DNA from 3 places in the Thalassotalea ganghwensis genome. Region 1 is predicted to be linked to each of the others. Evidence: predicted binding sites of a transcription regulator. Region 1 holds the regulator's gene; each other region holds the start of a gene.
What was found. Region 1 encodes MetJ, which represses methionine synthesis genes. Its sites were predicted from a motif close to TAGACGTCTAGACGTCTA; they were not measured.

Region 1 (8,498 bases):
TAATGAAAGCTAATAAATGCTAGTTTTAATCGCATAAATATCGCTTATATTAGCTATGTTATTTTTAAATAGGGACTGTTGATAGTCCCGTATATTATAGCCTGTAGCGATTTTTTATATAAAAACCCTATTGATTGTATCAAGTGATATGCAATACCATATAAATAATAAAAACAATAAAAGTTAACAGTACTTGTTCAGGTATTACAATTATTCAACGCATTTAGGAACACCCCATGGCCGACTTACGTCAACAAGCTTTAGATTATCATGCACTGCCTACTCCAGGTAAAATCAGTGTTGAGCTAACAACACCTGCAGAAACGAGCAAAGATTTAGCGCTCGCATACAGTCCAGGTGTTGCTGAACCGGTTAGAGCAATCGCCGAAAACCCTGAAGATGTTTATAAGTACACAGGCAAAGGCAACACGGTGGCGGTTATCACTAATGGAACAGCGATATTAGGATTAGGTAATTTAGGTCCTATGGCTGCTAAACCGGTAATGGAAGGTAAGGCGCTCTTGTTCAAACGTTTTGCTGGCATTAACTCGTTTGATATCGAAGTTAAACATAAAACCGTTGAAGATTTTATCGACACAGTGGCGAATATTGCTGATACCTTTGGTGGTATCAATTTAGAAGATATTAAGGCACCAGAGTGTTTTGTCATCGAAAAAGCGCTAATAGAACGCTGTAAAGTACCGATTTTTCATGATGATCAACACGGTACTGCAATTGTCACCGCCGCTGGAATGATCAATGCGTTGGAAATACAAGGCAAGCACTTACGTCACGCAAACATTGTTTGTATGGGCGCAGGGGCGGCTGCGATCGCATGTATGGAGTTACTAATAAAATGTGGTGCACAACGTGAAAAGATTTACATGCTAGATACCAAAGGTGTAATTCACACACGTCGCGATGACTTGAATGAATATAAGCGTTTATTTGCCAATAACACCGATAAACGTACGCTTGAAGATGTGATTGATGGCGCTGATGTATTTGTTGGTGTTTCAGGGCCCGATGTATTGGGTGCTGAACATGTTAAATTAATGGCGAATAACCCGGTTATTTTTGCCTGTTCAAATCCAGATCCTGAAATTAAGCCAGAGTTAGCATTGGCGACACGTGATGATGTTATTATCGCCACTGGGCGTTCTGACTATCCAAATCAAGTGAACAATGTACTGTGTTTTCCTTTTATCTTTCGTGGCGCATTAGATGTGCGAGCAAGAACGATTAATGATGAGATGAAGGTTGCTTGTGTTCATGCAATCAGAGAATTAGCAAAGGAACCTGTGCCTGAAGAAGTACTGGCAGCTTCCGGTGATAAAGCATTAGAATTTGGTAAAGACTACATTATTCCAAAGCCAATGGATACACGATTATGCGCTCGTGTTGCCCGCGCTGTCGCGATGGCTGCAGTAGAGTCAGGGGTTGCTGGTTTAGAGTTGCCTAAAGACTATATGTTATAAACGCTATTGCCATAAAAAAGCCAGTAACTTTATCAGTTACTGGCTTTTTGTTTAAATCAGATTGAATCGCTAGTCGTCATCACTGTAGCGTGAAAAATCGGTAATGCCTTTTTCCTCTAGCACTTTTCTGACACTAGCGGGGAGCTTCTCGTTGTTATCTTTGGCAAGATCTGCATCATCAGGTAAAGGTTGACCGGTAAATGCGTGTAAGAATGCTTCACATAGCAGTTCACTATTAGTGGCATGACGTAAATTGTTAACTTGTCTTCGAGTACGCTCATCCGTTAAAACCTTTAATACACGTAAGGGAATTGAAACGGTGATCTTTTTTACTTGTTCACTTTTTTTCCCATGTTCCGCATAAGGGTTAATGTACTCGCCATTCCACTTTGCCATGAAATTACCTCTGGGTTGTTTATCTTTATTGTATGTTGTTAAGTGATAAGAGCAACTGACTATGCTTGATCGCTGTAATTGGTAACAGTTACAAGCTATGATTCTACTGTTTGTTGGGCGGTAGTCAACTATATATGTGTAGAAGTTTAGATGTCTAAAACTTCTTGACCGTGAAATTTAAAACGTTTAGAGTTATAGACGTCCAAACATCTATTTAGAAAAAAGGCTTTAGGTACGGTTATGTCTGAAAAGAAAAATGCAACCATTGCGGTGCGTGCAGGTATCAATAGTGATCAACATCATGGCGCTGTCGTTGCTCCTATTCACCTATCAAGTACTTATTCCTTAAAGGGTTTTAACAATAAACGTCAATTTGATTATTCTCGTACCGGTAATCCGACAAGAGCAACTTTTGGGCAAGCCATTGCTGATCTCGAAGGTGGAGCGTTGGGGATTGTCACTAGCACTGGTATGTCAGCTGTGCATCTTATTTGTCAGTTGTTAACGACGGAAGATTCTGTCGTTATTCCTCATGATTGTTATGGTGGTAGCTATCGATTATTTACGCATTTAGCAAAACGCGGACAGTTTAAGCTGATTGTTGTTGATCAAAACGATGATGATGCACTTGCAAAGGCTTTAGCACAATCACCTAAATTAGTGCTAGTTGAAACACCCAGTAATCCGTTATTGCGCATCGTTGATATTGAAAAAGTTACCCAACTAAGTCTTCAAGCAGGTGCTTTGGTAGCAGTTGATAATACTTTCTTATCGCCTATTTTACAGCAACCACTGGCGTTAGGAGCTGATATCGTGTTTCACTCAACCACCAAATTTATTAATGGTCATAGCGATGTTGTCGGCGGTGTCTTAGTAACCAAAACTCAAGAATTAGGTGAAGAGTTAGCGTGGTGGGCAAACTGTATTGGTATAACTGGCTCTGCATTTGATAGTTATCTGGCTTTAAGAGGATTAAAAACGCTACCCGTTAGAATGAAGCAGCACCAAGAAAATGCGGATGCCGTTGCTTCGTTTCTATATCAACATCCAGCAATTGATACTGTTTATTACCCTGGCTTTGAACATCATCCCAATGCCGATGTTGCAAGAAAACAGCAGGAAAGTGCAGGTGCAATGATGAGTTTTGAAGTGAAAGGTGGATTAGAAGCGGTTAAAAAATTGTTCGATCATGTCGAGCTGTTTACCTTAGCACAATCGCTAGGCGGTGTAGAAAGTTTGATCAGTCATCCTTCAACAATGACACACGCAGGCATGGAACTCAGCGCCCAAATAGAAGCAGGGATCACGCAATCGTTAGTACGAATTTCTGTGGGTATTGAAGACATTGGTGATATTATTAATGATCTCAACAATGCTTTGGTCGCTAGTCAGTTAAATTAATTAAAGTTAAGTGTAAGTATCGTATGGAACAAGCAGCAAATGTTGTCGCATTAAGTGCTGACAATAATCAATTGGCTAAGCAAGCCGTCAATGTTCATAAATTTGGTGGTAGCAGTTTAGCGGATAAAACTTGTATTGAACGGGTCGTTGGTATTATTCAGCAACACTGTCAATTAAATGATGTCGTGGTTGTCTCCGCTAATGGCGACACAACGGATGAATTGTTTGATATTTTACCCTTAATTGAAACAAATGATGACGGACTTGAACAGTCACTTGCCATGCTCGAAAGTAACCAAGCGGCGTTAATCAATTCCTTACTTAATAAGTCAAGTGCGGCACGATTATGTCAATATTTGCGTGATGATCTCTTATTGGTTCGTCAATGGATTAAAGAAGGCTTTGGCAGCTATACTAACGACTTTCTAGCGTTTGGTGAGCTTTGGTCTGCGAGATTGATGTCTGCCGTTCTCAATGAGCGTGTTTGTCCCAGTGCATTTATAGATGCGCGAGATTTCCTTGTTATCGATAATGAGCGAGACTGTCAGGTACTTTATGATATCAGTGAAACAAACCTTAAGAGCTTGAGAGCTGACGGTAAGCTCACAGTCGTTACGGGTTACATCAGCCGTGATAGTCAAGGCTTAACTAAAACGCTAGGGCGAAATGGCAGTGATTATTCGGCAACGATTATGGCAGCGTTAGTTGGCGCCAATAATGTCACTTTATGGACAGATGTTGATGGTATTTACAGTGCTGATCCTCGTGTTGTTCCACATTCGAGAAAACTTCATCGCTTACCCAATGGTGTAGCTAAAGAATTGGGACGCTTAGGAAACCCGGTTCTACACGCTAAAACTCTTAAGCCGTTGACTAATCACGCTACACATCTACATGTCGCAAGTAGTTATGCACCTAATATCAGTGGTACAGAAATCGGATCTTTTGGTCAGATAGCAAAACAAGAATTGTCGGTAACTTATTTGAATGATTTATTGCTTGCGCGAAGTGACAGCTTTCTTGGTGATAGTGGCCTTAAAGCGGCACAAGAGTTTAATGCTATCACTTATGATGTTGATAAAGGCTTTATTGTTATTCATCAAGAGCAACAAAAATCTGTTAGTCAATGGCTAGCAAGTCACGATACTGAAGTGGCATTTATCCCAGCATCAATTATGGCAACAGTAGGTCATAAAGTGACAGAGCACGGCGATATTAGAGCGCGCTTTAAACGTTCTTTACGTCACAGCAAGGTCATCGAATTTGTTAAGTCTAAAAGTAAACATAGTTATATTGCAATTTTACCGCTTAACTGTACCGTAGAACTGCTCAATAATGTTCATCATGATATGACTAAAGATGCCCGTCATATAGGGCTAGTGGTTGTTGGTTTAGGTAATATCGGGACTCGCTTCTTAGAGTTGCTGCCTGAGCAACTCAATCGAGTACATGAACTTGAAAATCTTCACCTTGTTGGATTGGTAACTTCTAAGCAAGCGTTAATCAATAATGATGGCATCGATGCCTCAGAAGCAATGGAACAATTTAATCAGTATGCGCAAAGCTATGATAATGAACAGTTATTAGATTGGTTGTCCCATCACCCTTATGATGAATTGGTTGTCGTAGATATCACTCCTAGTGAAACGTTTAGTGAGCTTTACTTGCGGTTTTTTGAGCAAGGTATTCACGTTATTGGCGCAAATAAGTGGGCGGCTTCTTCTCCGGTTTCAACATATCAAGCATTAGTTGAAACGGCGGATAAAAGTAAAAGTATTTGGTTAGGCAATACGACGGTTGGCGCTGGCCTACCGATTAATTACGCGATTAAAGATTTACTGGATAGTGGAGATAAAATTACCGAAATATCAGGCATCTTTTCTGGCACGTTATCTTGGCTTTTTGAGACCTATACGGGTGAAAAACCCTTTAGTCAGTTATTGCTACAGGCACTTGAGCAAGGGTTAACAGAGCCAGATCCACGAGAAGATTTATCGGGACGAGACGTTCAACGTAAGTTATTAATTTTGGCTCGTACCGCTGGCTTTGAATTATCTTTAGAAGATATTAGTTGTCAAAACCTTGTTCCTAAGGCTTTAGCTGAACTATCAAAAGCAGAGTTTTTAAATAGCGTAACTAAATTGGATGATGATTTTCAGTCAAAGCTTGAACACGTTGTTGCAGAGCAAGCGTGCATGCGTTATATCGCGCGCTTATCGGTCAGTGAGCGAGGAATTAAGGCGAGCGTTGGTATCGAAGCGATTGGTCAGGATGATGCGTTTGCCAATATTTCTCCTGGAGACAATATCTTTAAAATACATAGTCAATGGTATGGAGATAACCCACTGGTTATTAGAGGGCCAGGTGCTGGACGAGATGTCACCGCAGGTGGATTGCACTCAGATCTTGTGCATATTTGCAAACAATTATCAGGAAGAACGCGTCAAGTAAAACTAAAAGGCGCATAGCCTTAGGATTAAGTACTTTGATCGATAAAGAAATTAAGTGCTTGAGTGTTCTGTAATTATTAACTAGCATTAGAAGGTGATAACAATAATGCTGAACAAGAAATCGCCTATTCATGTCGAAGAAAAATTACAGTGACACTAACTTTACTACTAAGGTCAAACAGCTTTTAAATAAGCTGTATGGCCGCAGTATATTAAAAGACTCTTTACTAGAGCGTGCCATTGCATTTTTCGAGTTACAGGCGGAAAATCAGCAGCAAATTGATAACTACAAATCTAAAATTGCCACGTTAAAGGAAAATGCCGAAGAAAACAAAACGGCAATTAAGCGCGTTGAAAGAGAATTGAGAGACTTTAAACAAGAGCTACGTTATGAAAGTAATGAGCGTTATAAGTATTTGTTTGAAGTCTGTGAAGAGGTGCTCTCGTTAACTGAGGGCGCAACGTTTGAAGAAACTAGTCGCAAATCGGCACAATTTCTCGGCACCATTCAGCTGATCAGTCCAACCGAAGGTAAAAAAGTCGCTGAAGTTAATGAGCGCCACAAATCGCTTTATAAAGGGATTTTGTGTTTACGCCTATTTGATCGGTTATACCTCGACCAATCCTCTGTACTTGAACACCCGTATCTAAAAGATAGCTTAGCTGAGTTATCGGTAGGCGATTATGAAGTGCTTGCTGCAAATGATAAAGAGGCGTTCGAGTCAGTTATTGACCGAATAAAAGTTCCAATTTTAATGGCGGCCATTATTCAGGATATCGGCAATTATCATCCCGATGCGCAAAAAATATTAACAGGCGCTGATGGTAAGCTTGATATTCATCGTACTTTACCCGTTGAAGAGCGAAAGGCGCTACTACAAATTAACTTTCGTGAAACGGTCAAGTTTTTGGTTGATGGTATTGGCGCGCCTATCTATGTCGGGAATTCCAAAGAAGAGCGAGATAAATTTAATATTGCTGAGCATCAAAAACTCGTTTTTATTAAACAGTTATTAAAAGGCTCGATTACCCCAAAACAAGGGATTGGTAATCTATTGAAAGTGCCTCAAATTTACACGTCGATAATTTTATCCACCAAGGCGAGTTATAGCTACAAGCTTTTACCTAAGGTATATCAAGCGCTTAATCAAAATGCTGATAAAGGTAATTGCAGTCAGTTGGTTGTTGATGCGTTATATAAAATAACGGGTGACTTCCCTCAAGGATTTGGGGTGACTTATATCCCTACAGACAAAGATGGTGAGAAAAGTGATCGCTACGAGTACGCTATAGTTACCCAACTTTACCCAGAGGATGGTGAACAGCCAATCTGCCGAACAGCGACACGACATCTCACTTTTATCGGCTTTGGCCAAGATATCATTATTGAAAAAGATAAGAACCTATACAATGTTGATGTGGCAAAAGATTTTGCCACTATCAGTAAAGAGCGCTTAAATGAGATTTTAGAGCTCTTGGCTTCTAATTATCAAGAGCGTAAAAAGCTCGACTTATTGCCAAGGTATTGGCATGCCGGTGATTACTTCACGATCAAAGATAATCAAAAGCTATGGAACAAGAGCAATAAGTAACAGAAGTTCATCCCTTACATGCAATATTTGTTGATTAACTGAACCAGCATCAGCTCTGTTTTCTCAATTTGATTATACGCCAAAAATTCATTGGGTTGATGGGCTTGATCGATTGAACCTGGCCCCATAACAATTGTTTGACAACCAAGTTGCTGAATAAACGGGGCTTCAGTTGCATAATTCACAGCACAACATGAATGTTCGGATATCTTTTCAGCAAAGCGTACTAATTCACTTGCCTTATCTTGCTCAAAACTCGGCGAGCTTGGGTGTAATTCTTCGATACTGATCCGCTCAGGAAATTTTTGCTGAATTGGCATTAGCGCTTCGGTTAACCAAGTAATTAGCTCTTCGTCTTTAAGTCCTGGCAATGCGCGCATATCGATATCTAAGTGACAATAACCACAAATGCGATTGGCATTGTCACCGCCACTAATAGCACCTAGGTTCAGGGTAGGCATGGGGACAGCAAATGCTTGGTTGGTATAATGTAATGCTAATTTTTCTTTAAGTTCGAGCAACGCATTGAGTACTTGATACATAATCTCAATAGCATTGACACCTAGATCTGGCTGACTTGAATGCCCCGACTGACCTTGTACTTTGATTCTATGTGACATATGGCCTTTATGCATAACAACTGGCACCAAATTGGTTGGCTCCCCAATAACCGCCACATCAGGTTTTATCCATTGCTTTTCCATAAAAAAACGGGCACCTGCCATGGTCGTTTCTTCATCTGCTGTTGCCAGTATATAGAGTGGTTTATTTAATGATTGCTTATGCAATTGCTTACAAGCTTGCAAAATAAAGGCGAAAAAGCCTTTCATATCGCAGGTACCTAAGCCGTAAAACTTATCATCAGCGTCTTTCACCTGAAAGGGATCGCTTTGCCATCGTTGTTCATCGTAAGGAACGGTATCACTGTGCCCAGCTAACAATAAACCGCCGTCACCATCACCTAATTTTGCCAACAAGTTATATTTATTTCGAGAATGAGGAACGCTATGAATGTTGATGGTAAATCCGAGTTGCTCAAACCATGCGGCCAGTAATTGAATAGTAGACAAATTGCCTTGGTCCCAATTGGGTAATGCCGAACTGATCGAAGGTTGTGCAATTAATTGTGTCAATGCTTCTTTAAAGCCTGGTAAATTTTTCATTTTTTATAAAATAATTAT
Region 2 (8,498 bases), on a different contig from region 1:
TATGCCAAAAAACAGGCGCAAGAACATGATGAAAGTCTAGATAAGACGACAGGTAAGGTGGTTAAAAAACCAAAACCTGAGCAACTTGTTGTTAATAAGAAAGATTTAGAAGCTGCGAAAAGTGAAATTAATGAACAGCTCAAAGAGTTTGGCAGTGGCCAAAGTAAAAAGCTAGAAACGATTCAAAACGATGTTCTTGATTCAATTGACGGCCTGCAAGCTATCTTGAGGGAAAACCAAGAATTAAGAGAGAAACTCAACAACTTTGATGATCAATTAACCACGATGAAGGATGAAGTGGCAAAAGGCAAAGAAGTTGAAGTTCAAATGAATAATGCCAATGAAATGTTGCAAGCATTATTGGAGAAAGCTGAGGCTGAAGAGCAGCGACTGTTATTAGAAAAGCAAAAAGCTGAATTAGAAAATCAGAGCTTTTTAGCTAGCAACACCTTTTTAGCGTTGATGATCCTGTTACCACTATCTCTGGTCGGAGGCTTAGGTTATTGGTTTTTAGCGCGACGCAAAACAAGTGATACGAAATCAGAACAATCAGCGAGTAAATCGGTAAAAGAATCAGAAGAAGCTGATGTTGAAGTAAAAGTTCCTGAAAATGCTTCGTTGTCATTAGACGATGAATTATCACTCGATGATGAATTGTCGCTTGATGATGAGTTATCACTTGATGATGAGCTTGCCATTGATCTATCAGAAAATGATGAAGACAATGACAGTGATTTGTTCAGCGATGATCTTGATTCGCTAAGCTCCGAATTACTTGAAGATGACGTTATTCATTTAGATGATGATCTAGGAGATTTAGATGATCTTGATGACTTAGATGATCTCGATGATTTAGAAGAAATATCGCTAGATAGCGATAGTGAGCCATTAGAAGGCGGACAGCTTGATCAAGATGATTTAGATTCATTGTTATCAGATTTAGGTGATGATGCTGAGGATAACAAAAAAAAGCCGGATAGTGACACAACAGATGGTGATAATGAAGCGCTAGAAGGTGGGCAACTAGATCAAGACTCGCTTGATGATCTGCTCAACGACAGTGCGAATATTGAAGAGACCATCGAAGATATTCAAGAAGAAACAACAGAGTTAACAGATCCTGATGATATTGATGCGCTGATGGATTCAATGGCATCCGCACCAGAGTCAAATGATAGCGATGATTTAGAAGATTTAACCGATCCGGACGATATCGATGCGCTGATGGATTCGGTTAGTGCGGCTGAGCCTGAACCTGAAGATGATAGCCAAGCAGAGCTAAGTGACCCTGATGATATTGATGCGTTAATGGATTCGGTTGGTGCGGCTGAGCCCGAAATAGAGGTTCCAGCTGAAGACGATGGTCAGAAAGAATTAAGCGATCCAGATGATATCGATGCGTTAATGGATTCAGTTGCTGCAGCTGAACCTGACCCTGAGCCTGAAGATGATGGCCAAGCAGAGTTAAGTGATCCGGACGATATCGATGCGTTAATGGATTCAGTTGCTGCAGCTGAGCCAGAGCCTAATCCTGAAGACGATGGTCAGAAAGAGCTAAGTGATCCGGACGATATCGATGCGTTAATGGATTCAGTTGGTGCAGCTGAGCCTGACCCTGAAGACGATGGTCAGAAAGAGCTAAGCGATCCAGATGATATTGACGCGTTAATGGATTCGGTTGGTGCAGCTGAGCCCGAAATAGAGGCTCCAGCTGAAGATGATAGTCAAGCAGAGCTTAGTGATCCGGACGATATCGATGCGTTAATGGATTCGGTTAGTGCCGCTGAGCCCGAAATAGAGGTTCCAGCTGAAGATGATGGCCAAGCAGAGCTAAGTGACCCTGATGATATTGATGCGTTAATGGATTCGGTTAGTGCCGCTGAGCCCGAAATAGAGGTTCCAGCTGAAGATGATGGCCAAGCAGAGCTAAGTGACCCTGATGATATTGATGCCTTGTTAGAAGGCATTGGTGGCGAAGTAGAAATTTCAGATCCCGATGATATTGATGCATTACTTGCTGGTGCAGCGCCAGAGCCGTTTGAGCAAGAAAGTAATGCTCAGCAAGAAACTACTGTAGACGACGAAGAACTTACCACAGAAGATATTGATGATATCGATGCATTACTTGCTAGTGACCTTGACGTTAATGAAGAATCGACAGGTGATACTGATGACCAAGTTCAATCCGAAAATGCTGAGTTAATTAATAACTTCACCGAAGACTATGTCGCGCCATTTTTAGCGATGGATTTTAGTGATGTTATCGCACAACGCGAATCAATGGAGGCTCAAGAGGTTGAGGAGCAAATTGATGAGCTAGGCACTGATGATGTTGAAGATACTGATGACATTGATATCGATGCAATTTTAGCGGAAAGTGAAAATCAAGAGACAGAAGCAACTCCTGCAGTAGATGAAGTAGACGAATTACTGACTGATGCGTTAGAAGAATCTGAACAAATCACATTAGGCGAAGACGATCAAGAGATTGATATTGAACAAATTCTTGCTGATGTTGAAAGCCATTCGTCTAAAGGTAGTGACACAAGTGACAATGACGATGGCGAAAAAATAACGTCGTCAAATGAAATCAGTGAGCAAGAATCAGACGATGATATTTTAGCAGGGTTAGAGGCTACATTTGATGAGTCGGCATTATCAGAGTTGCTTGATGAAGAGGCTGACCAGCACGAAACATTAGAAGAACATCCTGATTTTAATGATCAAGCCGTCATTGCTGACCTACTCAATGACAGTGAAGAAGTTGAAACGCAGCAGGATACCAGCAACGAAATCGACGATATCGAAGAATTGGACAATTTAGATTTTGATGAGTTGCTCGCCAATATTGAAGAAGAAGCACCAGCAGGACAAGATGAGCAAGAAGATTTATCTGATACATTTGATATTGGTGATGAAATTGATGAGGTACAAGAGACTCAGCAAGCAGACGATCAAAATGAAGAAGATTTCATTTCGGTTGATTCTCTCTTATCGGACTCATTGGATGCGCCGGAAACAGAACCTTATAAAAAAGAAAACATTGATGTTGGCTTAAATGAATTTCCAGAGTTTTCTATGGACGGCAATGAACTTGACGTTGATGATGAAGATGATAACGGTATCGCGGCTAAGTTAGATCTTGCTAAGGTATACATTGAAATAGGTGATAATGAGAATGCTGAAGTGATTTTGCTCGATGTTGTCGAAATGGGCGATGCACAACAGCAGTTTGAAGCACAGCAATTATTGGATAACTTAAATAACAATTAGCACCAATCGGCTTGTATTTTACATATATAGTTATTGGAATTTCACTTGAAGACTGTTAGCTTTTTATCAAAGCTAACAGTCTTTTACGTTTATGAGCACCTCTAGCCACAACAAGGAGATCTTGATGGAGAAGTTACATGCTAAGTACCGTCGTGATATGGGGACGTTTGGCGTGCTTTTTATTGTGGTTAATGGACTCATTGGTGCTGGCATCTTTGGCTTGCCTGAAGTGCTATATAACGCTGTTGGCATGTTTTCACCGTGGCTATTACTTCTCGGTGGAGTACTGGTAATGGCAATTGTGCTATGTTTTGCTGAGTTGGCAAAAGTGACTGAACTTTCTGGTGGACCTCAGCGTTATGTTGGTGATGCTTTTGGTGCTTATCCTGGCTTTGTGGTTGGCTGGAGTTTTTTTGCCGCTCGACTAATTAGTCAAGGAGCGAATGTCTTGGTTTTAGTCGCTTACGCGGCTCCATTATGGCCCGCAGTAGGTGAAGGCTCAGCGAAAGTGGTGTTAATTGTTTGCGTACTTGGTGGTATTACCTTGATAAATGTCATCGGTATCAAACGAGTTATCGTTGTACTAGGTGCGATGACAATATTTAAGCTCTTGCCATTGTTACTGTTAATGTTAGTTGGTATTGGTGCCGCTTCGTCTCAGGAGGCTATAATCCTTCCTCAATTTAGCGCAGTCGAGGGCGTTGCTTTAGCGGCACTTTACGCTTTTGTTGGCTTTGAGAATGCAACGGTTCCTGCAGGAGAAACTAAAGATCCGAAACGTACTATGCCACGTGCACTGGTATTAGGTTTCGCTTTGGTTACGCTGATCTATTTTGGTTTGCAATGGGCGTATAGTCATAGCGCAATTGCAGGAGCCGGTTCACAAGCACCCCTTAAATCGTTAGCAGGGGAATATTGGGGCGATGTTGGTGCGTTGCTAATTGCTGCGACGATTGTTTTGAGTGTGCTCGCTAATCTTACCGCTGGTCACACATCGGCAAGTCGTATGCCGCCAGCTTTGGCTGATGATGGTTTATTACCTGCTTGGTTTGGCGCTGTTTCTCGTTGGGGTACACCAGCTAATTCCATCGTATTTTATGGTGTCGGAGCTATCTTAATCTCGCTTTGGGACGATTTTTTGGCGCTAGCTGCGGTAAGTACCTTAGCGCGTTTACTTGCTTATATAGGCTCGATAGCAGCGCTGCCAATACTGCGTAAAAAAGCTGGCATGGTAACCTTCAACACTGCCATCATTTTAATGGCCCCAATAGCCATTTTTATTAGCCTTTGGGCGGTAACACAAACCAACGTATTTCATTGGCAAGCACTTGCTGGTGTAGCATTGGTTGGAACTGCTTTTTATTTTTTAACAACGATAAATACTAGAGCTCAACAAAACAATAGTTAATACACGCTGTATCAATTATCGTCAGTTAGGTAAGTTTTTTGTTTAGGTAAAATAGTTTGAATAGAAAACCTCACTTTTTACACTATAAACAAAGTGAGGTTTTTTAGATTAATATGCTGAGGATTATAAGCCAGCAGCGGCTCTTAATTCGTCTGCTTTATCGGTTTTTTCCCATGAGAAAGCCGTAAAGGTGTCGTCTCCTACCGTCATTTCAAACGGTTCGCGACCAAAGTGGCCGTATGCCGCGGTTTGACGATACATTGGATGCAGCAAATCAAGCATCTTGGTTATGCCGTAAGGGCGCAAATCAAACGTTTGTCTGACGAGCTCTACCAGTTTTTCTTCAGATACCTTGCCTGTGCCAAAGGTTTCAATTGAAATAGACGTTGGCTCAGCAACGCCAATTGCATAACTGACCTGAATTTCACAACGATCGGCTAAACCCGCGGCTACGATATTTTTTGCAACATAACGCCCTGCATAAGCAGCACTGCGGTCAACCTTTGACGGATCTTTACCAGAAAATGCCCCACCACCATGACGAGCCATACCACCATAGGTATCTACAATAATCTTTCTTCCCGTTAAGCCGCAATCGCCGACAGGTCCACCAATAACGAAACTACCTGTTGGGTTGATAAAATACTTGGTTTCAGGCGTTAGTAACTCTGCTGGAAGTGTATGCTTGATAATGTTTTCCATTACCGCATTGTGCAAATCTTCTTGCTTGATATCAGGGTTGTGTTGAGTAGATAAGACAACCGTATCAATGGCTACTGGTTTGTTATCTTCATAAATAAACGTGACCTGACTTTTTGCATCAGGGCGTAACCAAGGTAAAACGCCAGACTTTCTAGCTTCGGCTTGACGCTCAACGAGACGATGAGAGTAGTATAATGGCGCAGGCATTAATGTCTCTGTTTCATTGGTTGCGTAACCAAACATTAGCCCTTGGTCGCCAGCACCTTGCTCTTCGGGAGCTGCACGGTCAACACCTTGTGCGATTTCTTGCGACTGTTGGCCGATTAAGTTCATAATGCCACAAGTTTCGCCGTCAAAACCGACATCTGATGAAGTATAGCCAATATCACAAATGACTTTACGGGTTAAATCTTCTAAATCCACCCAAGCGGATGTTGATATTTCACCAGAAATAATTGCTACACCGGTTTTAACCATAGTTTCGCAAGCTACGCGAGCATGCTTATCTTTCGCGATAATTGCATCTAGTACTGCATCAGAAATTTGGTCAGCAATTTTATCTGGGTGTCCTTCAGATACGGACTCAGATGTAAAGTAATGTCTAGACATATAACCTCAGTAAAATAGTAAAAACGAATGTGATGCCAAGATGCAAAGCACTTGCCACAAGTTTTATTAAATTCAATTTTAACGTGATAATTTTTTTTTGCTAGTTTTTTTACGCCTAGACGTCTAAATGTCTTTATGGTTTTATTTGTGTGAAAGGTAAATTTCCCTATTTAATCTTTATATTTCAATTAGATAGTTGCGTCTTTCAAGGTGATTTTGTTTTGCCACAAATGCGAAAATATTTTTTCTTGAGCGATATTGGTGTTGGTAGCATAAAAAGATATTCTGCCAGTACTAGCGGTAACGGTGGCAATTTTATGGTCAATTAATTGCCGGGCCAGTTGCTTTGCAACAGGTGTTGCCGTTTCAACCAATTCAATATTTTCACCAATACGTTTGATTATTTCATGTTTTAGAAAGGGGTAGTGGGTACAGCCAAGGACAATGGTATCAACATCGTATTGCTCTATAGGAGCAAGATATTGTTGCAATAAGCGATGGCATTCATTACTACCCACTTTATCTTGTTCTACAATCTCAACTAAACCTGGGCATGCAATAATATGCACCTTGGCGTTATGTTGATGTTGCTTTATCAATGAAAGAAAACGTTGATTGGTGGATGTCGCTTGGGTAACTAATATCGCGACATGTTGTGTCTTACTGTGTTTTACTGCAGGCTTTATCGCTGGTTCAACACCAATAATAGGAATTGAAACCCGCCGTCTTAACTGATCAATCGCATTTACTGTTGCGGTGTTGCACGCCAACACAAGCGCTTTAACATTTTGTTTAACAAACCAATCAGCAATAGTGTTAACTCTATTAATGATCTCTTGCTCTGACAACCTTCCATAAGGTGCAAATTGATTATCTGCTAAATAAATTAACGATTCATTCGGCATAAGCTCATGAACACGTTTAGTGATTGATAGTCCACCGACACCTGAATCAAATAATCCAATCGATTTGTTGTGATAAGTCAAATTCTATGTGGCTCGCAACATGCTTTAAAGTGTTGATGATACCAAAGTAAGAAATCGAGTTAAATTATTTAACCTTAGGTTTGTATAAGAATTAGCAAGAAGGCAATAAAATCATACATTTAAGCTAGCTACGTCTTTCTAGCAAGCTACTTTTTACTGAATTCAAGGCGTATTGTTGTAGGAATAGTCAGCTATTTCACAACAATATAACGCAGAAGTAATTAAAAATAGGTGTTAGAAATGCATTTATTATGCAGAGCTGAGGTTATTAATAATCAAAAAACTATAAGAATGAAGATCACTGTGCATAACCTGAGTTTGCTGAAAAGGAGTAAGTTCAGAAATGTGTTATTAATTCATTTTAAGGTGATCACCTTAACGTGATGAGTAAGACTTCCAGAATGCCGTCGTCAACATTAGTCCTGAACACCGTGTGTTCAGGGCGGAAACTGCATATTGGCCGTAGGCTTCCCAGTACGAGCTGGGCTTGCTCAATAGCCAGTAATAAGTTTCCTTAGGTAAAACTTATCGGCTCAGGGACATAGTTAACATACAAACATCCCAGAAGACTTAACCCATAGTATAGCTAAACTTAATGAGAGTTTTAAGGGGTTAAATCAATGTTTGTGTTGTTTGCTTGGATAGTAAACGAATTTCGTTGATTAATTGTCAAGTAAACCGCAAGTTAGACAAATTTGCCTGTACTACGCTTTCTTCTTGGTGTTGCTGACGGCTTGCTTGATGGTATTTTGTAGCAAATCGATTTGATTTTGCATGGCGAGTTTTTCTTGTTCAAGCTGGTGTTTAGATTGTAACAAATCATGAGCTAAGTTTAACGCAGTCATTAGCAAGGTTTGTTCTGGGGTTTTCGTGGTGCTTGCTTGTTCTTGAACCTGTTTTATTCGAGTGTCTACTTCATGAGCTGCTTGCAACAACGCTGATTCTTGTCCTTGAGGACAAGCCACTTTCATACGGCGATTAGCAATTTCAATGGTTACGCTATGCGAACTCATAATCAGATAACATCTCTATAGTAAAACAATAAAAGGTCATTTATGTGCTATGTTATTAAATTAATTAGCAAAACATCTTTGCATTTGATAACACGCATTTTGTGGAAACTATAACGAGGACGATCTTCAGATGCAAGCAATAACACGCGAATATTGCACTTTTCCTGTCTAGCTTCAATTTACAGGCAGTGGTACGATATAGGGCATAATAGAACAAGGTTTATATTTTTTAATGTCTGACGAATCTTTAATCGATTTTGCTACTGTACAAGCCATTATTACTGCGGAAAATGTCAAAGCACATGGCGCTGAAATTCATGGTGTATTAACAGGGTTAATCTGCGCAGGATATTCTTTCGAAAGTAACGACTACCTGTCATTGGTCAATGATATGTTGAACAATGGCGAAGGCTTGCCGAATAAACTCAAAGTGACCATCAAGTTGATGTTTAGTCAGATTTGGCAAAATCTTTTAGATGATAGTTATTCATTTAGCTTGCTTGTCCC
Region 3 (8,498 bases), on a different contig from region 1:
GATAAAGCTGGGATTGGTTTTGGCGTCGGTGCGGTTATCGGCGCAGTATTTGGCGGTCCCGCAGGCGCTTTTATTACGGGGTTAGCGGGAAACCTTATCGCAAAAGAAATTAATGCCAAAGAGGAAATTACCCATTTAAACGAGACTATCGCTAGAACAGAGCAAGATAAAACTCTGGTTGAGCAACGTTATCAACAAAAGTTGGCAAAACAAGCACAATCTTATCGTCAACAAATTGCACAATTTAGAGAAAAATTAGATGAAACGACGCAATTGCAAGCGCAAAATCTTTTGATGAGTTTGCAGTTTTCAACTGGGTCTAGCGAAATAAAAGACCATTACCAACCACAAATTACCGCATTAGCGAATTTACTAAATCAAAGTAAACACTTAGACGTTGATTTGTCAGGGTATACAGATTTACAAGGAGACAAAGAGAAGAATCATGCATTGTCAATTGCCCGTGTGAATGCTGTTAAAAATGCACTGATCAATCAAGGAGTAAAACCAGAACGGATCAAGTTATTTGCTTTTGGAGAAGAAGCCCCTGTTGTTGCCAATCAGCAACAAGAAGTCAGCTTTTACGATCGCAGAGTAGTGATTAAGTTAAGAGGTGAGCAACCGACAAACGACCAAACGGTTGCTAATCATTACTAATTAGCGCTTCCCTTATTAAAACAGCTGATAAAAGGAGGTGTTAAATTTAAAAACACGGTTACAAATTAATGTTTAAAGTTTTTCAAAGCCAATTGTAATTGTAACAATTGGCTTTTTTTATAGACCTTGTTATTAAGACAAGCTAATTTAGATTAACGTGTTTATATTTCGATAGGGTCGCTATGCAATCAACTACTTTTTCTCGCTTAATGTTATTGAGCTTGTCTTTACTCGCTACGTCAACGTTTGCTCATCAAAAAGAAAACCATCAACATGCGAACACTGAGGCGAGTGCAAGGTATTTAGCTAACGAGAGTATTTTATTTGAGTATCAGAATACCAAAATACTTTTCGACCCGTTTTTCCATAATGACTACGGCACTTATCAATTGGTGCCAAAAGAAGTCCGCCAAGCACTGATGAGCAACAAAGCACCTTACGATAATATAGATGCGGTATTTATTAGTCATGCACATGAAGATCACTTTGATGCACAAGATCTTGCTAAATACCTTTTTCTTAATCAGAACACTTTGTTGTTTGCGCCACAGCAAGCAGTGGATCAAATAATGCCGATTGTTAAAGAAGAGGTTAAACCTAGGTTAAATGCAATTGCATTAGCGTTTAATGATAAACCATGGCAAAAATCGGTTGAAAACTTACGCATAGAAGCGGTTCGTATACCACATGCTGGTTGGCCTCAGCGACAAGACGTTGAAAATATGGTTTTTCGTATCACCCTAGAAGAGCGGGCAACGATGATGCATATGGGAGACGCTGATCCGTTAACCAGTCACTATCAGCCTTATCAAGCATTTTGGCAACAAACTCAAACAGATATTAACTTTCCACCTTATTGGTTTTATGGCTCGAGTGAAGGGCGCACTATTTTAACTAAATTGCTTAATGCCAAGCAGCACGTCGGTATTCATGTACCGAAACAAGTACCTCAGCCACTGTTAAATAGTACGCTACAGTATTTTTCTGTACCGGAAGAAGTTAAAGTCATTGCGCTGTCCAAGCAATAAGGCGAGTTAGTGACCTTAAAGTGCTATAATTTTATTTAGCTAATGTAAATACGCAAATGGTGTTAAGGTGCAATTTGCTCCAAAGGGAGTTAACTAGAATTGGCGATTAGTTTGTCCATGAGTGCAAAGTCTCGTGGTTCATCCATTGTTAAAATTATTTTGGTAGTAACCATACTGCTTAGCTCTGTGCTTTTTGCAAAACCGATTTTACAAGGTACACGAGACCACCATGATGATCAAAGTCAAAGAGTGACGGTTGTTTTTGGTACGACTAATGCTAAGCACACCCTGTTGTATAGACAAGCCCAAGAGGTTTTAACTTTCGCATTTAATCAGCTGGGGTATGATTTTCGTTTATTGCATATGCCCAACAAACGAGCACTTATTTGGACTAATGATAAAAAGTTAGATGGTGTGGCATTTCGTGTAGCAAGCCTAGACGCTCAACTATATCCTAATTTAATTCGTGTTGATGAGTCTCTTTTTATCATCGAACAAAGTGTATTTAGTCGACAAAACATCGCTGTCGATGGTTGGTCTAGCTTGAGCCAGTTAACTGTCGCTTATGAACAAGGTACTCAGTTTATCGAGGAAAATCGTCAGCACTTTAAAGCGCTTTATCCCGTTATTTCAACGGTTAAAGCCTTTGATATGGTCTATGATGGTGGCGCAGATATTACTATTACCAGTCAAGCGACGGGTGAGATGATCTTAAAAAACTACCGAGCGCGCTTTAACGATAAAATTAGTGTGCAAACACCGCCGTTAGTTGAGCTTAATTTATATAGTTTTATGCATAAGCAACATCAAGATCTTGCTGAAAAGCTGCAGTTAACCTTACAACAAATGAAAAAAGACGGCAACTACCAGCGGTTACTTGAAAAAGCGAAATAAACGCTAACGCCGTATTTGACGATAAGGTGGCAAACTAGCAAGTAGCTCTTTGCCGTATCGTTTAGTCAATACTCTTTTATCAAGTAAAGTTATTGTGCCAGAGTCTTTTTCATTGCGAAGTAATCGACCTGTCGCTTGCACTAGCTTTTTAGAGGTTTCAGGTACTGACAATGACATAAAAGGATTGCCTCCCTTTGCGGTTATATATTCTGCTTGCGCCTCTTCAACTGGTGACGTTGGCACAGAAAAAGGAAGTTTAGTAATAATTAAATTGGTCAGGTATTTACCCGGAAGATCTAATCCTTCAGAAAAGCTCTGTGTACCAAATAAAATACTCGCCTTGTCTTTATCACAATTACTTTTATGCTGTTCTATGAGTTGTTGACGAGATTGCTCTCCCTGAACGAGCAGGGTCATTTTGTATTTATCCCGCAACGCTTTTGCAACTTGTTCCATTTGCCAATAAGACGAAAATAACACCAAGGTTGCATTACTTTGACTGATGAGCTCAGGTAACTTTTTTATAAGCTCATCGGTAAACGATGGCGCACTCGGTTCATTATCCATATTAGCAATGGCTAAGGTTGCGTTATTATAATAGTCAAATGGCGAGTTCACATGCTGGTACTGAGTACCATCATTATTTGAGAGGCCAACTTGTTTGCGAAAATGCTCAAAAGAATTTAGTGCCATAATTGTTGCTGAGCATAAAACAGCACCTTCACATTTCGACCACAACATATCTTCTAGGGTAAAACCCACATCAATCGGAGAAGCTGATAACAGGTAGTCTTGCTTTTTTCCCTCGATTTGTTCAATCCAGCGAGCGAGAGGTGCACCTTTATCACTGTCGGTTTTGGCGTACATTTGCCAAAGGGCATTGAAATTCTCTAAACGTTGGATCATAAAGCCGGATTCGGCTAGCAATGGCTCTGCTAAATACATTTGTGTATCACCATCTTTTACTGATTCCATGGTGAGGTTATATAGCTTATTGGTATGGTTGATACATTTTTTACTAAGCTCAGCGAGATCTTCCGCCCAATGTTTTAGTGTTTTTGGGATCAAGCCATTTTCAAAGCGGTAGGTTCTATCTTCTTGGGCGTTTTTTTGAGAAAAATAGGCTGGAGCATTATTGTCGATAAAGGTAACGACTTTTTGCATTTCAGTAATAATATCTTGGCAATCATCTCCTAACTTCAATGCCGGTGAAATGGCTGATTGAGATTTGACAATATTTGATATTTTATCACCAGTTTCTTTTAATTTGGTTAGCCAGTCTATTGTTCCTTTAATAGCAATTGTCGCACTGGAATGATCGCGAGTGATTTTGGCTAGATGATGCGCCTCATCAATAATATAAAATGTTTCATCAGGCTCTGGTAGGATTTTTCCGCCCCCTAAACTTAAGTCAGACAACAGTAAGCTGTGATTAATCACTAAAACGTCAGCGGCATCCATGGTTTCACGGGCTTTGTGAAAAGGGCAATGTGTATGTTCTGCTAAGTGTTTTAAACAACTATGTTTATCACACTGAATTGCTTGCCAAATATGAGCGGGTACTGGATCTGGCCAAGAATCTAAATCACCTTGCCACTGACCATTTTTGAGCTTTACATGCATCGCGTTAAGTATTTTTACATCAATGGCACTTGGCTTTTGGGCAAAGGTAAATCCCGCTTGTGGCTCATCGCCTGTTGATATTGCAGTAGCGAGCTTTTGCCGGCAAACATAACGTTGCCTACCTTTAACTAAGGTATAGTTAAAATCGATCCCGGCATTAGCTTTTAAAAAGGGAAGATCTTTATCAACTAACTGTTCTTGAAGTGCGACCGTTGCGGTAGAAATACAGACTTTTTTCTTTTTAGAGATGGCTAACGGAATTGCACCTAAACAATAAGCAAGCGATTTTCCGGTGCCTGTGCCTGCTTCTATGGCAATAATTTTACGACTTTTATCATACTCACCAGCTAATGTTTTGGCGATTTCAGCGATCAAAAACGTTTGTTGCTTGCGAGGATTAAAATTACTGAGGTTTTCCCCAATTGCTTTATATGACGCTCTGATCGTTGTTTTTATCTTATCACTTAACATTGAGCTAAAGGTTTCCATTGTTAGCGGTATCTATTACACTGCTGTATATATTAACAGCTTATTGTCGCTAAATAGAATCTTTAATGCCACATTCCGATAAAAAAAATGCATCCATCGTCGAGCAAGGGTTTTTGCTTACACGTCAAACCGTCGATGTTAATGGAAGTAACCAAGTTATTTTATGGGTTAAAACACTATCGGGCCCAGTTCAATTGGTAATAGAGCATCAGCAACCGTTATTTTTTATTGAACAGCATCAATATGAAAAAGCCAGCAAGTTGTTATCTTATTCAGATAGAAGAAAAGTTACATTTAAACCACTCTCGTTAAAGACTTTTGGCCAACAGCAGGTGGTTGGCGTTTATTTTCAACAATTACGTGATTTTTATGCGATAAGAACCTTCTTTAAGGAGCATAAAATCAAGTGTTATGAAGATGATTTTAGGCCAGATGAGCGCTTTCTTATTGAGCGATTTATCACCGCCAAAATTTTGTTTTCAGGTGAACTGGTTGAACAAAGTGCTAAGTCTTATCGCACTGTTACCGAGGTAAAATGTAAGCAAAGCGACGATAAAGCGTTATTAACCACTTCGTTATTATCGGTAGTATCGATAGATATCGAATGTTCGATGCAAGGAGAGCTTTATTCTATTGGCTTATACAGCGAAAACAGTCAAACCGTGTTAATGATAGGTCAAGCCGAACAGTTTCAACAAGAGATCGATTTTGAGCTTGTTTGGTTAGAAGACGAAAAAGCTTTACTAAATGCGCTTAATGAGTGGGTAGCTAAACATGACCCTGATATTTTCATCGGCTGGAATGTCATAAATTTTGACTTTGCTTTACTACAAAAACGTTTTGATCTTCACAAAATTCCTTTTACTTTAGGTCGTGATGGTAGTGAACCAAGATGGCGGCAACAAACCCAAAGTGAACAACTGTTTATTGATATTGCCGGTAGAGTGGTTATTGATGGTATCGATATGTTAAAAAGTGCAACTTACCGTTTTAGTAGCTTTTCACTAGAATCTGTAGCGCAAGAACTACTGGGAGTAGGGAAGAAAGTCGAAAATGTTGATAATCGGGTTGCTGAAATCACCCATAATTTTCATCATAATAAGTTGGCGTTAGCAACGTATAACCTCGAAGATTGTCGATTAGTCACTAAAATATTTGAAAAAACGCTCCTGTTCGATTTTGCCATGTTAAGAGCACACTTAACTGGGTTGTCTTTGGATCGTATCGGTGGCTCAGTTGCTGCGTTTACAAATTTGTATTTACCAAAGTTACATCGAGCCGGCTATGTTGCGCCCAATATGGGCGATGGTTTAAAAGGGCTCACATCGCCTGGTGGTTATGTCATGGATTCTATTCCTGGGCTATATAAAAATGTACTCGTACTTGATTTTAAAAGCTTGTATCCCAGTATTATTCGTACATTTAATATTGACCCAATGGGGATGATAGAAGGACTGCTCAATAAAGAAAATGCAATTTCAGGCTTTGATGGCGCTTACTTTTCTAGGGAAGAGCATTTTTTACCACAAATTATTAAAACCCTATGGAGTGAGCGCGACAAAGCAAAACGCGATAATAATGCCGCATTATCGCAAGCCATTAAAATTATAATGAACTCATTTTATGGGGTGCTTGGCTCAACCGGTTGTCGATTTTTTGATCCTAGATTATCGGGGTCCATAACCAAACGTAGCCATGAGATACTTAAAACAACACAAGCGTGGATAGAATCGAAAGGCTTTAAGGTGATTTATGGTGACACCGACTCGATATTTATTCATGCCGGCAATGATAAAACCGCTCAAGAAAGCATTACCTTAGGCCAAGAGCTCGCAAATTTTATCAACACGCATTGGGATGAAGACCTTGATGCTCGATTTGCGGTCAAAAGCTATCTAGAAATTGAGTTTGAAACACATTTTGAGCAATTTTTTATGCCAACCATTCGAGGGGTAGATAATCAAAAACAAACTGGTGTTATTGGTACTAAAAAGCGCTATGCAGGCTTAATCGACAAAAACGGTGACAAACAATTGGTTTTTAAAGGGATGGAAACCGTACGCAGTGATTGGACAGCGTTAAGTAAAGAATTTCAACAAGAGCTCTACATGAAAGTGTTTAAACAGGAGCCGGTTGATGACTACGTCAAGTCTATTGTCTCTAGATTATATTCGAAAGAATTTGATGATTTGCTCGTCTATCGTAAACGATTAACACGTAAACTCGATCAGTACGTAAAAAATATTCCCCCGCATGTGAAAGCGGCTCGACACGCTGATGAACTCAACTTAAAAAATGGTAAACCATTAAAATATCAGAAAAAAGGGTGGATTGAGTACGTTATGACACTCGAAGGCCCACAAGTCATTGAGTATGCGCATGCTCCGCTAGATTATGATTTTTATCGAGAGCGACAGTTAAAGCCAATCGCTGATGATATTCTACCGTTTATCGACTGTAGCTTTGACCAAATCACGGATAAACAAATGCAACTGTTTTAGTTGGCTTATTCTCCTTAATGCTGGTTTATATTGAAATACTTGTATACAAACAGGTGTTTTACCTTATACACTGAACGTTATTTTAGATGTCTAGATATCCATAAAACCACTTAGATGTAATGGCAGTAATATGAAAAAAGATACCAAAATTGTTAATGCAGGAAGGCAATCAAAATGGACGCGCGGTGTGGTAAACCCGCCAGTAGAGAGAGCGTCAACTGTTGTATTTGATAGCGTGAAAGAAATGAAACATGCTACAGCTAATCGTGGTAACAAAGTACTTTTTTATGGTCGCCGCGGCACAAGTACGGCTTTTGCCTTTGCGGATGCAATGACGGAGTTAGAAGGTGGGGCAGGATGTGCTATTTATCCTTCAGGAACCGCTGCAATAACCAATGCTATTTTATCGTTTGTTAAAACTGGCGATCACATTCTTATGGTTGATAATGCCTATGAGCCCACGCGTGATTTTTGCGATAAGATGTTAGCGAATATTGGCGTTGAGACAACCTATTATGATCCGCTAATTGGCGCAGGTATTGAAGCATTAATTCAAGCCAATACTCGACTAATTTTTCTTGAGTCACCGGGTTCTATTACCATGGAAGTTCAAGACGTGCCCGCTATAGCAGAAGTCGCGCATCGTCATAATTGCATGGTCATGTTAGATAATACGTGGGGGGCAGGGGTTAATTTTAATGCCTTTGAACATGGTGTTGATATTTCTATTCAGGCGGCGACAAAATATATTGTTGGTCATTCGGATGTCATGCTGGGAACAGCGGTTGCAACTGAACCCTATTGGGAACAATTAAGAGAAAATAGTTACTTAATGGGGCAATGTACCTCGCCAGATGATTTGTATCTAGCAATGCGAGGTATTCGCACATTAAGTGTCAGGTTAAAACAGCATCAAGAAAGTGCTTTAAAAATTGCACATTGGTTGCAGCAACGCGAAGAAGTTGATCGTGTTTTACACCCCGCCTTTGCATCATGTCCTGGTCATGAGTTTTTTCAACGCGACTTTAGCGGCTCTAATGGCTTATTCTCGTTTGTCTTAAACCGAGGTGATCAGCAATCATTAAATGCGTTACTCGATGGTATGCATCATTTCAAAATGGGCTATTCTTGGGGCGGTTTCGAAAGTTTAATACTGGGTAATACTAATGTGGGGCGTTTAAGAACTGCGACGACATGGCAGGATAGCTATCCGTTAATTCGCTTACATGTTGGTTTAGAAGATGTCGATGATTTAATTGACGATTTAGCCAAAGGGTTCGATCGACTAAACCAAGCGTTAGCTTCA

Region 2: the regulator MetJ is predicted to act here: its motif matches at 6,101-6,118, upstream of metK (methionine adenosyltransferase).
Region 3: the regulator MetJ is predicted to act here: its motif matches at 7,276-7,293, upstream of ACSLUH_RS18345 (cystathionine beta-lyase).

What each region holds. Positions count from the first base shown of each region.
Region 1 is NZ_JBQRUM010000013.1:291-8,788, forward strand. It holds gene ACSLUH_RS13365 (malic enzyme-like NAD(P)-binding protein) at 237-1,478, shown strand; gene metJ (met regulon transcriptional regulator MetJ) at 1,548-1,874, opposite strand; gene metB (cystathionine gamma-synthase) at 2,115-3,275, shown strand; gene metL (bifunctional aspartate kinase/homoserine dehydrogenase II) at 3,299-5,743, shown strand; gene ACSLUH_RS13385 (hypothetical protein) at 5,857-7,317, shown strand; gene argE (acetylornithine deacetylase) at 7,332-8,480, opposite strand.
Region 2 is NZ_JBQRUM010000020.1:25,653-34,150, reverse strand. It holds gene ACSLUH_RS16860 (FimV/HubP family polar landmark protein) at 1-3,273, shown strand, start outside; gene ACSLUH_RS16855 (APC family permease) at 3,398-4,681, shown strand; gene metK (methionine adenosyltransferase) at 4,805-5,992, opposite strand; gene murI (glutamate racemase) at 6,181-6,978, opposite strand; RNA gene ssrS (6S RNA) at 7,368-7,549, opposite strand; gene ACSLUH_RS16835 (cell division protein ZapA) at 7,683-7,991, opposite strand; gene ACSLUH_RS16830 (UPF0149 family protein) at 8,224-8,498, shown strand, end outside.
Region 3 is NZ_JBQRUM010000027.1:2,451-10,948, reverse strand. It holds gene pdsO (sortase-associated OmpA-like protein PdsO) at 1-657, shown strand, start outside; gene ACSLUH_RS18365 (MBL fold metallo-hydrolase) at 840-1,685, shown strand; gene ACSLUH_RS18360 (substrate-binding periplasmic protein) at 1,803-2,579, shown strand; gene dinG (ATP-dependent DNA helicase DinG) at 2,583-4,673, opposite strand; gene ACSLUH_RS18350 (DNA polymerase II) at 4,757-7,192, shown strand; gene ACSLUH_RS18345 (cystathionine beta-lyase) at 7,323-8,498, shown strand, end outside.